2 linked regions of the Kribbella sp. NBC_01245 genome follow. Each later gene encodes a partner of the first gene's protein in a complex. Links are inferred from orthologs where the notes say so. Each region holds a gene or a part of one and is shown on either strand. Other genes may lie near its edges. The genes, in order: OG394_RS37855 and sucB.

Evidence for each region.
Region 2: OG394_RS37855 (region 1) and sucB share a complex: the UniProt entries of both Bacillus subtilis proteins name them as parts of the 2-oxoglutarate dehydrogenase (OGDH) complex. The link is inferred for Kribbella sp. NBC_01245 from one-to-one orthologs.

What each region holds. Positions count from the first base shown.
Region 1 is NZ_CP108487.1:8,225,936-8,230,699, reverse strand. What follows is about bases 197-4,656. They hold OG394_RS37855 (multifunctional oxoglutarate decarboxylase/oxoglutarate dehydrogenase thiamine pyrophosphate-binding subunit/dihydrolipoyllysine-residue succinyltransferase subunit), read left to right. Parts: upstream 197-541; coding sequence 542-4,456; downstream 4,457-4,656. Other genes in these bases: OG394_RS37845 (AAA family ATPase), read left to right, coding at 4,638-4,656; OG394_RS37850 (DUF6104 family protein), read left to right, coding at 4,458-4,634; OG394_RS37860 (DUF3052 domain-containing protein), read left to right, coding at 197-238. Also shown: more of OG394_RS37860, read left to right, coding at 1-196; more of OG394_RS37845, read left to right, coding at 4,657-4,764. UniProt on the Bacillus subtilis protein: E1 component of the 2-oxoglutarate dehydrogenase (OGDH) complex which catalyzes the decarboxylation of 2-oxoglutarate, the first step in the conversion of 2-oxoglutarate to succinyl-CoA and CO(2).
Region 2 is NZ_CP108487.1:2,713,912-2,717,176, reverse strand. Bases 299-3,259 are described here. They hold sucB (2-oxoglutarate dehydrogenase, E2 component, dihydrolipoamide succinyltransferase), read right to left. Parts: upstream 2,756-3,259; coding sequence 842-2,755; downstream 299-841. Other genes in these bases: lpdA (dihydrolipoyl dehydrogenase), read right to left, coding at 2,876-3,259; OG394_RS11910 (TIGR01777 family oxidoreductase), read right to left, coding at 299-827. Outside these bases: more of OG394_RS11910, read right to left, coding at 1-298; more of lpdA, read right to left, coding at 3,260-3,265. UniProt on the Bacillus subtilis protein: E2 component of the 2-oxoglutarate dehydrogenase (OGDH) complex which catalyzes the second step in the conversion of 2-oxoglutarate to succinyl-CoA and CO(2).

The sequences.
Region 1 (4,764 bases):
GTTCTGCCCGGATCGGGCTCGGCTGGCCGGCCGGTTGCCCGTGCTGCTCGAGCGTACGACCACGGCCGGGATGATCTGGGTCGCGTGGCCGAAGCGATCGTCAGGGGTCGCGACCGACCTCAACGAGAACGGCGTCCGGGAGCTGGCGCTGCCACTGGGCGTCGTGGACGTGAAGGTGTGCGCGATCGATGGCACCTGGTCAGGGCTGAAGCTGGTCCGCCGGTTGGTCAACCGGTGAAATCCTGGTGAAGGCGGGGCGTGACGTTCGCCACAGCGCGTAGTGTACGAATCAGCTTGCGAACAGTGTCGGAACCGCCCTTTACGGTCTGTGCACAGGCCTTTGATCGACGGACCAGCCGGATCGGCCCCCGAACCGGTGCCGGACGCAACCAGTGGGGCGACTGGTCCGGTAGGCCCGGGCTGTAGAAGTGTGGGGCCTGCTATTAGCCTTGCCCTCGGGACCTACCCATAACTTTCGGCCCCATAACTTCGGCATGCACACCAGCGGCACTTGACACGATCGGAAGAGGCGAACTGCCCAGTGGCCACCGAGCCATCAGAAACGAACCCGCTTGCAGCCTTCGGCGCGAACGAATGGCTGGTCGACGAGATGTACCAGAAGTTCCTCCAGGATCCGAACTCGGTGGACAGGGCCTGGTGGGAATTCTTCAAGGGGTACACCCCGGATACCGGTGCGAACCGGACGACCAAGGGCACTTCCAACGACGCCCCGCGCCCGGATGCCGTTTCCGACAACAAGACGCCCGAGGCGCCCGGCCGTGGTACGGCTCCGGCCGCGCCCGCGTCGAGCATTGCCGCCACCGCGCAGCCGGTAGCTCCGGGTTCTCCCGCACCGGCCCAGCCAACGACGCCGACGGCGCCGAGCCAGCCGACCGCCGTACAGCCCAAGGCCGCGCAGCCGACCGCCGGGCAGCCCAACGCCGTACCCACCGCGGCCCCGGCCGCGAAAGCACCAGCAACTTCCCCGACCACAGCAGCACCTGCCGGTAGCGGCAGCCCGACCGGAGGCACGGTGAACCAGCCGCCCAGCGCGCAACCCAAGTCCGCACCCGCCCAGGCAGAGCCCGAGCGGACGATTCTGCGCGGTGCCCCCGCGCGGACCGTGCAGAACATGGAGTCGAGCCTCGAGGTCCCGACGGCCACCAGCGTCCGGCAGGTGCCGGTCAAGCTGATGATCGACAACCGGATCGTGATCAACAACCACCTCAAGCGCGCGCGGGGTGGCAAGGTCTCGTTCACCCACATGGTCGGCTGGGCTCTGGTCAAGGCGCTCAAGACGCTGCCCGAGATGAACGCGTACTACGAAGAGGTCGACGGCAAGCCGACGGTGGTGAAGCCGGCCCACATCAACCTCGGCCTGGCCATCGACATGCAGAAGCCCGACGGCACCCGGCAGCTGCTGGTGCCGTCGATCAAGGGCGCCGACACGATGACCTTCGCCGACTTCTGGATGGCGTATGAGGACATCGTGCGCCGGGCCCGCGACAACAAGCTCGCGCTGCCGGACTTCCAGGGCACGTCGATCAGCCTGACCAACCCCGGCACCATCGGCACCCAGCACTCCGTGCCGCGGCTGATGAAGGGCCAGGGCGCGATCGTCGGCGTCGGCGCCATGGAGTACCCCCCGGCGTACCAGGGGGCGGCCGAGGAGACGATGGCCAAGCTCGCGGTCAGCAAAGTGATGACGCTGACCTCGACGTACGACCACCGCATCATCCAGGGCGCCCAGTCGGGTGAGTTCCTGCGCCGGCTGCACAAGCTGCTGCTCGGCGAGGAGGGTTTCTACGACGAGATCTTCCAGGCGCTGCGGATCCCGTATGAGCCGATCCGCTGGGCCCAGGACCTGCCGCACAGCCACGAGGAGGACGTCTCCAAGCAGGCGCGCATCCTCGAGCTGATCCACGCCTACCGGGTGCGCGGCCACATCATGGCCGACACCGACCCGCTGGAGTACAAGCAGCGCAGCCACCCGGACCTGGACGTCGCCACGCACGGTCTGACCCTGTGGGACCTGGACCGTGAGTTCGCGACCGGGTCGTTCGGTGCGCAGAGCGATCGCCGCTTCCTCAAGCTGCGCGAGATCCTCGGCATCCTGCGCGACTCGTACTGCCGCACGGTCGGTATCGAGTACATGCACATCCAGGACCCGGAACAGCGCAAGTGGATCCAGGAGCGGGTCGAGCGGCCGCACACCAAGCCGCCGCGCGAAGAGCAGCTCCGCATCCTCGCCAAGCTGAACGAGGCCGAGGCGTTCGAGACCTTCCTGCAGACGAAGTACGTCGGCCAGAAGCGCTTCTCGCTCGAAGGTGGCGAGACGACCATCCCGCTGCTGGACGAGATCTGCGAAGAGGCCGCTGGTGCCGGGCTCGACGAGGTCACCATCGGCATGGCCCACCGCGGCCGGCTGAACGTGCTGGCCAACATCGTCGGCAAGTCGTACAGCCAGATCTTCCGCGAGTTCGACGGCAACATCGACCCGCGCACGGTCCAGGGCTCGGGTGACGTGAAGTACCACCTGGGCGCCGAGGGCGAGTTCGTGTCCGAGTTCGGCGACAAGATCAAGGTGTCGGTCGCGGCGAACCCGTCCCACCTGGAGACCGTCGACCCGGTCCTGGAGGGCATCACCCGCGCCAAGCAGGACATCCTGAACCAGGGCGCGGTCTTCCCGGTCCTGCCGGTGCTGGTCCACGGTGACGCGGCCTTCGCCGGCCAGGGCGTCGTCGCGGAGACGCTGAACCTGTCGCAGCTGCGCGGTTACCGCACCGGCGGCACGATCCACGTCATCGTCAACAACCAGGTCGGCTTCACCACCTCGCCGGCCTCGTCGCGTTCGTCCATGTACTGCACGGACGTCGCGCGGATGGTGCAGGCGCCGATCTTCCACGTGAACGGCGACGACCCCGAGGCCTGCATCCGGGTCGCGGATCTCGCCTTCGAGTACCGCCAGGCGTTCAACAAGGACGTCGTCATCGACCTGGTCTGCTACCGCCGTCGCGGCCACAACGAGGGCGACGACCCGAGCTTCACCCAGCCGTTGATGTACGACCTGATCGAGCAGAAGCGTTCGGTGCGCAAGCTCTACACCGAGTCCCTGATCGGCCGTGGCGACATCACCGTCGAGGAGGCCGAGCAGGTTCTGCGCGACTTCCAGCAGCGGCTGGAGCGGGTCTTCACCGAGGTGCGCGAGGCCAAGTCCGAGCCGGACACGCCGCCGCCGTACGTGACGGTGCCGGTCTACCCGGACAAGCCCGAGGGTCCGGACGCGACCGCGACCACGCCGGAGGTGCTGAAGAAGATCGCCGACGCGTACACCACGCTGCCGGAGGGCTTCACCGCGCACCCGAAGGTGCTGCCGCAGCTGCAGCGCCGGGCCGCCGCGATCACGCAAGGCCCGATCGACTGGGGTACGGCGGAGATCATCGGCTTCGGTTCGCTGCTGCTGCAGGGCCGTCCGGTCCGGCTCGCCGGTCAGGACAGCCGCCGCGGCACGTTCTCGCAGCGGTTCGCGACGATCATCGACCGGGTCACCGGTCAGGACTACACGCCGCTGCAGCACCTCGACGAGGGCCAGGAGAACTTCTACGTCTACGACTCGCTGCTCAGCGAGTACGCCGCGCTCGGTTTCGAGTACGGCTACTCGGTGGCGCGTCCGGAGGCGCTGGTGCTCTGGGAGGCGCAGTTCGGTGACTTCGTGAACGGCGCGCAGAGCATCATCGACGAGTACATCTCGTCCGGTGAGGCGAAGTGGGGCCAGAAGTCCGGGGTCGTGCTGCTGCTGCCGCACGGTTACGAGGGGCAGGGCCCGGACCACAGCTCGGCCCGGATTGAGCGCTTCCTCACGCTCTGCGCCGAGGACGCGATGACCGTCGCGCAGCCGTCGACCCCCGCGTCGTACTTCCACCTGCTGCGGCGCCACTCGCTCGGCGAGGAGCACCACCCGCTGATCATCTTCACGCCGAAGCAGCTGCTCCGGCTCAAGGCGGCCACCTCGCAGCCCGAGGAGTTCACTCGGGGTGCGTTCCAGCCGATCATCGGCGACACCGAGACGTCCACCGATCCCGCGGTCGCGAGTGGTGTCGAGCGGGTGCTGCTGTCATCCGGCCGCGTCGCCTGGGACCTGTTCGCCGAGCGCAAGAAGGTCGAGCCGGACAAGCTCAGCACCGCGATCGTCCGGGTCGAGCAGCTCTACCCGCTGCCGGTGGCCGAGATCCAGGCGGAGCTCGCCAAGTACCCGAACCTGCAGGAGATCCGCTGGGTTCAGGACGAGCCGGCCAACCAGGGCCCGTGGCCGTTCATGGCGCTGAACCTGACCCAGCACCTCGGTGGCAAGCCGTTCTACCGGGTGTCGCGGACGGACATGTCCGCGACGTCCGTCGGTTCGCACAGTGTGCACACCGCCGAGCAGTCCACGCTGCTGAAGCAGGCCTTCAGCTGACGTGTACTTCACCGACAGAGGGATCGAGGAGCTCGAGAGCCGGCGTGGCGAGGAAGACGTCACGCTGGCCTGGGTGGCCGAGAGGCTGCGCGAGTTCGTCGACCTGAACCCCGAGTTCGAAACGCCGATCGAGCGGTTCGCCACCTGGCTGGCCCGCCTGGACGACGAAGACGAGTAGGTAGTGCCCTTCGAGACACATCCGGTACGTCGGGTGCAGGCGGCTGACGGCGTCTCACCCGGCTCGGAGTGGCCTCATACGATCCCGGCCGTCGCGCAGCTCTTGCGCGACGGCCTCGATCTTTCCCCCG
Region 2 (3,265 bases), 5.5 Mb from region 1 along the record:
GGTTCGGCGCGTTTGCTGCCGAGGAGTTCCCAGGCGAATTCGCCGAGTGCGGTCGTCATCAGGAAGGCGGGGATGGGGATGACCGCCGGGCGGTGGAGGGCGGCGGCTAAGGCCTTCGTGAGTTCGGCGTTGGTCGGCGGGTTCGGGATGCCGACGTTGACCGGGCCCGAGATCTCGTCGTGGTCGGCGACAAAACGGGTTGCTCGCAGCCAATCGGTGAGGGAGAGGACTGGGAAGTACTGGGTTCCTGGGCCGAGGCGACCGCCAACGCACAGGCGGAACGGCAGGGAGAGAAGCTGGAACGCCCTGGCTTTGTTGTCGAGAACCACCGCCGTCCGCAGGATCGCGACCCGGGCACCGGCCTCGCGGGCGGGATCCGCCGCGCCGGACCAGAGCTCGGTCAGGCCCGCGAGGAAGCCGTCGCCGGTGGACGACTCCTCGGTGAGGATCTCGTCGCCGCGATCCTTGCCGTAGGCACCGACCCCGTTCTGTACGAGGAACACCGGCGCTTTACCCCCAGCACTGGCCTGGGCCGCGATGGCTCGGGCGAGGGTGGCGGTGGTGGTGACGCGGGATTCGCGCAGGGTGGACTTGTACGTCGGGGTCCACGGGCGGCCGATGGTGGCGCCGGCCAGGTTGATGACGACGTCCACGCCGTCGAGGGCCGACGGGTCGAGTTCACCTGCGGCCGGGTCCCAGCGGAGCTCGTCCGGCCTCTTGGGTTTGCGCCGGACCAGGCGGACGACCTCGTGGCCGTCCGCGATCAGGTCCTTCGTCAGCGCCGTACCCAGGAAGCCGGACGCACCGGCCAGCAGGTATCTGCTCATTTGTGTCGGTTGAATCAGACGTCGAACTGGGCTTCTTCGAGCCGCTGCTTGACCGCGGTCAGGTAGCGGGCCGCGTCGGCGCCGTCCACCAGGCGGTGGTCGTAGGTCAGCGCCAGGTAGACCATCTGCCGGATCGCGATCGTCTCACCGAGCTTCGGGTCCGTCAGCACGACCGGGCGCTTGACGACGGCGCCGGTGCCGAGCATGCCGACCTGCGGCTGGTTCAGGATCGGGGTGTCGAACAACGCGCCCCGGCTACCGGTGTTGGTGATCGTGAACGTGCCACCGGCCATCTCGTCGGGCAGCACCTTGTTGGTCCGGGTGCGCTCGGCGAGGTCGGAGATCTTCTTGGCCAGGCCGGCGATGTTCATGTCACCGGCGTTGTGCACGACCGGGACCATCAGGCCCTTCTCGGCGTCCACCGCGATGCCGATGTGCTCGGCGCCGTGGTAGGTCACCTCGCCCTTCTCGTCATCGATCGACGCGTTGAGCTTCGGGTACTGCTTGAGCGCGTCGACGGCCGCCTGCACGAAGAACGGCAGGAAGGACAGCTTGACGCCTTCGCGGGCCTCGAACTCGGCCTTCTTGGCGTTGCGCAGCTTGGCGATCTCGGTGACGTCGACCTCGACCACGGTGGTCAGCTGCGCCGAGACGTGCAGCGAGTTGACCATGTGGTTCGCGATGGCCTTGCGGATCCGGCTCATCTTCTCGGTCGTACCGCGCAGCGGGCTGACCTCGACCGAGGCCTTCGCCGCGGTGGGCGCGGTCGCCGTACCAGCTGAAGCGGCCGGAGCGGCAGCGGCGGCAGCCTTCTGCGCCTCGGCGGCGGCGATGACGTCCTGCTTGCGGATACGGCCACCGACGCCGGTGCCCTCAACGGAGTCGAGGTTGACGCCGTGCTCCGCGGCCAGCTTGCGGACCAGCGGGGTCACGTAGTTCTGACCGTCACCGGCAGCGCCGTTCGAGGAGGCGGTCGAGGCGGCCGGAGCCTGCGCAACGGGAGCCTGGGCCACAGGTGCCTGAGCAACGGGAGCCTGTGCGGCAGGTGCCTGAGCGGCGGGAGCGGGAGCGGCGGCAGCGGGAGCCGGAGCGGCGGCGGGAGCCGGGGTGGGCTCCGGAGCCGGTGCGGGCTTCTCCTCCTGCTTGGGTTCAGCGGGAGCGGGAGCAGCGGACTCGGCAGGTGCGGCCGGGGCGGCGGGCGCGGCCTCGGCCGGTGCGGAACCAGCGGCACCGACGATGGCCAGCTCGGCGCCGACCTCGACGGTCTCGTCCTCGGCGACCTTGATCTCGAGCAGCTTGCCGGCGACCGGCGACGGGATCTCGGTGTCGACCTTGTCCGTCGAGACCTCGAGCAGCGGCTCATCGACCGCCACGTCGTCGCCGACCTGCTTCAGCCAGCGGGTCACGGTGCCTTCGGTGACGCTCTCACCAAGGGCGGGCAGCACTACCGACGTACCGCCACCAGAGCCCGAGCCACCAGCGGCCGGAGCAGGCGCGGCCTCAGCAGCCGGCGCCTCAGCGGCAGGAGCCTCCTCAGCGGGTGCCTGCGCAGCGGGAGCCTCGGCAGCGGGAGCCTCAGCGGGCGCGGCGGCCTCAGCAGCGGGGGCCTCGGCGGCAGGGGCCTCGGCGGGGGCCTCCGAAGCGGCAGGCGCTTCGGCAGCGGGAGCGTCGGACGAACCGGTGCTCTCGCCGGCGTCGCCGATGACGGCCAGTTCGGCGCCGACCTCGACGGTCTCGTCCTCGGCGGCCTTGATCTCCAGCAGCGTGCCGGCGACAGGGGAGGGGATCTCGGTATCGACCTTGTCGGTCGAGACCTCCAGCAGGGGCTCGTCCACGGCAACCGTGTCACCGACCTGCTTGAGCCAGCGGGTGACGGTTCCTTCGGTGACGCTCTCCCCGAGGGCCGGCAGGGATACAGAGGTCGGCATGACGGTGGTTGCTCCTTCGTCTCTTTCGAAGTCTCGTGGCCAGCCTACGGTGCCGCGCGACGCGATGGGATCTGGGTCACGGCGAAACGGCCCGGAGGCTGTCAGACGTTGTCAGGTCAGTCAGTCATGGAAGTGCAGCGGCTTACCGGCGAGCGCGAGATGTGCCTCGCCGATGGCCTCGTTCTGGGTGGGGTGGGCGTGCACGAGCTGGGCCACGTCCGCGGGGTAGGCCTCCCAGTTGAAGATCAGCTGTGCCTCGCCGATCAGCTCGCCGACTCGCGAACCGACCATGTGCACGCCGACCACCTGGGCGTCCTTGGCCCGGACCAGCTTCACGAAACCGGTCGTCTTCAGGATCTGGCTCTTGCCGTTACCGCCGAGCGGGTAGTTGACCGTCTCGACCTCGCCATACTTTTCGACCGCCTGCGCCTCGGTCAGTCCGACGGACGCGACCTCGGGCTCGCAGTAGGTGACTCGCGGAATGCCCATCTCGTCGATCGGCGCGGGCGC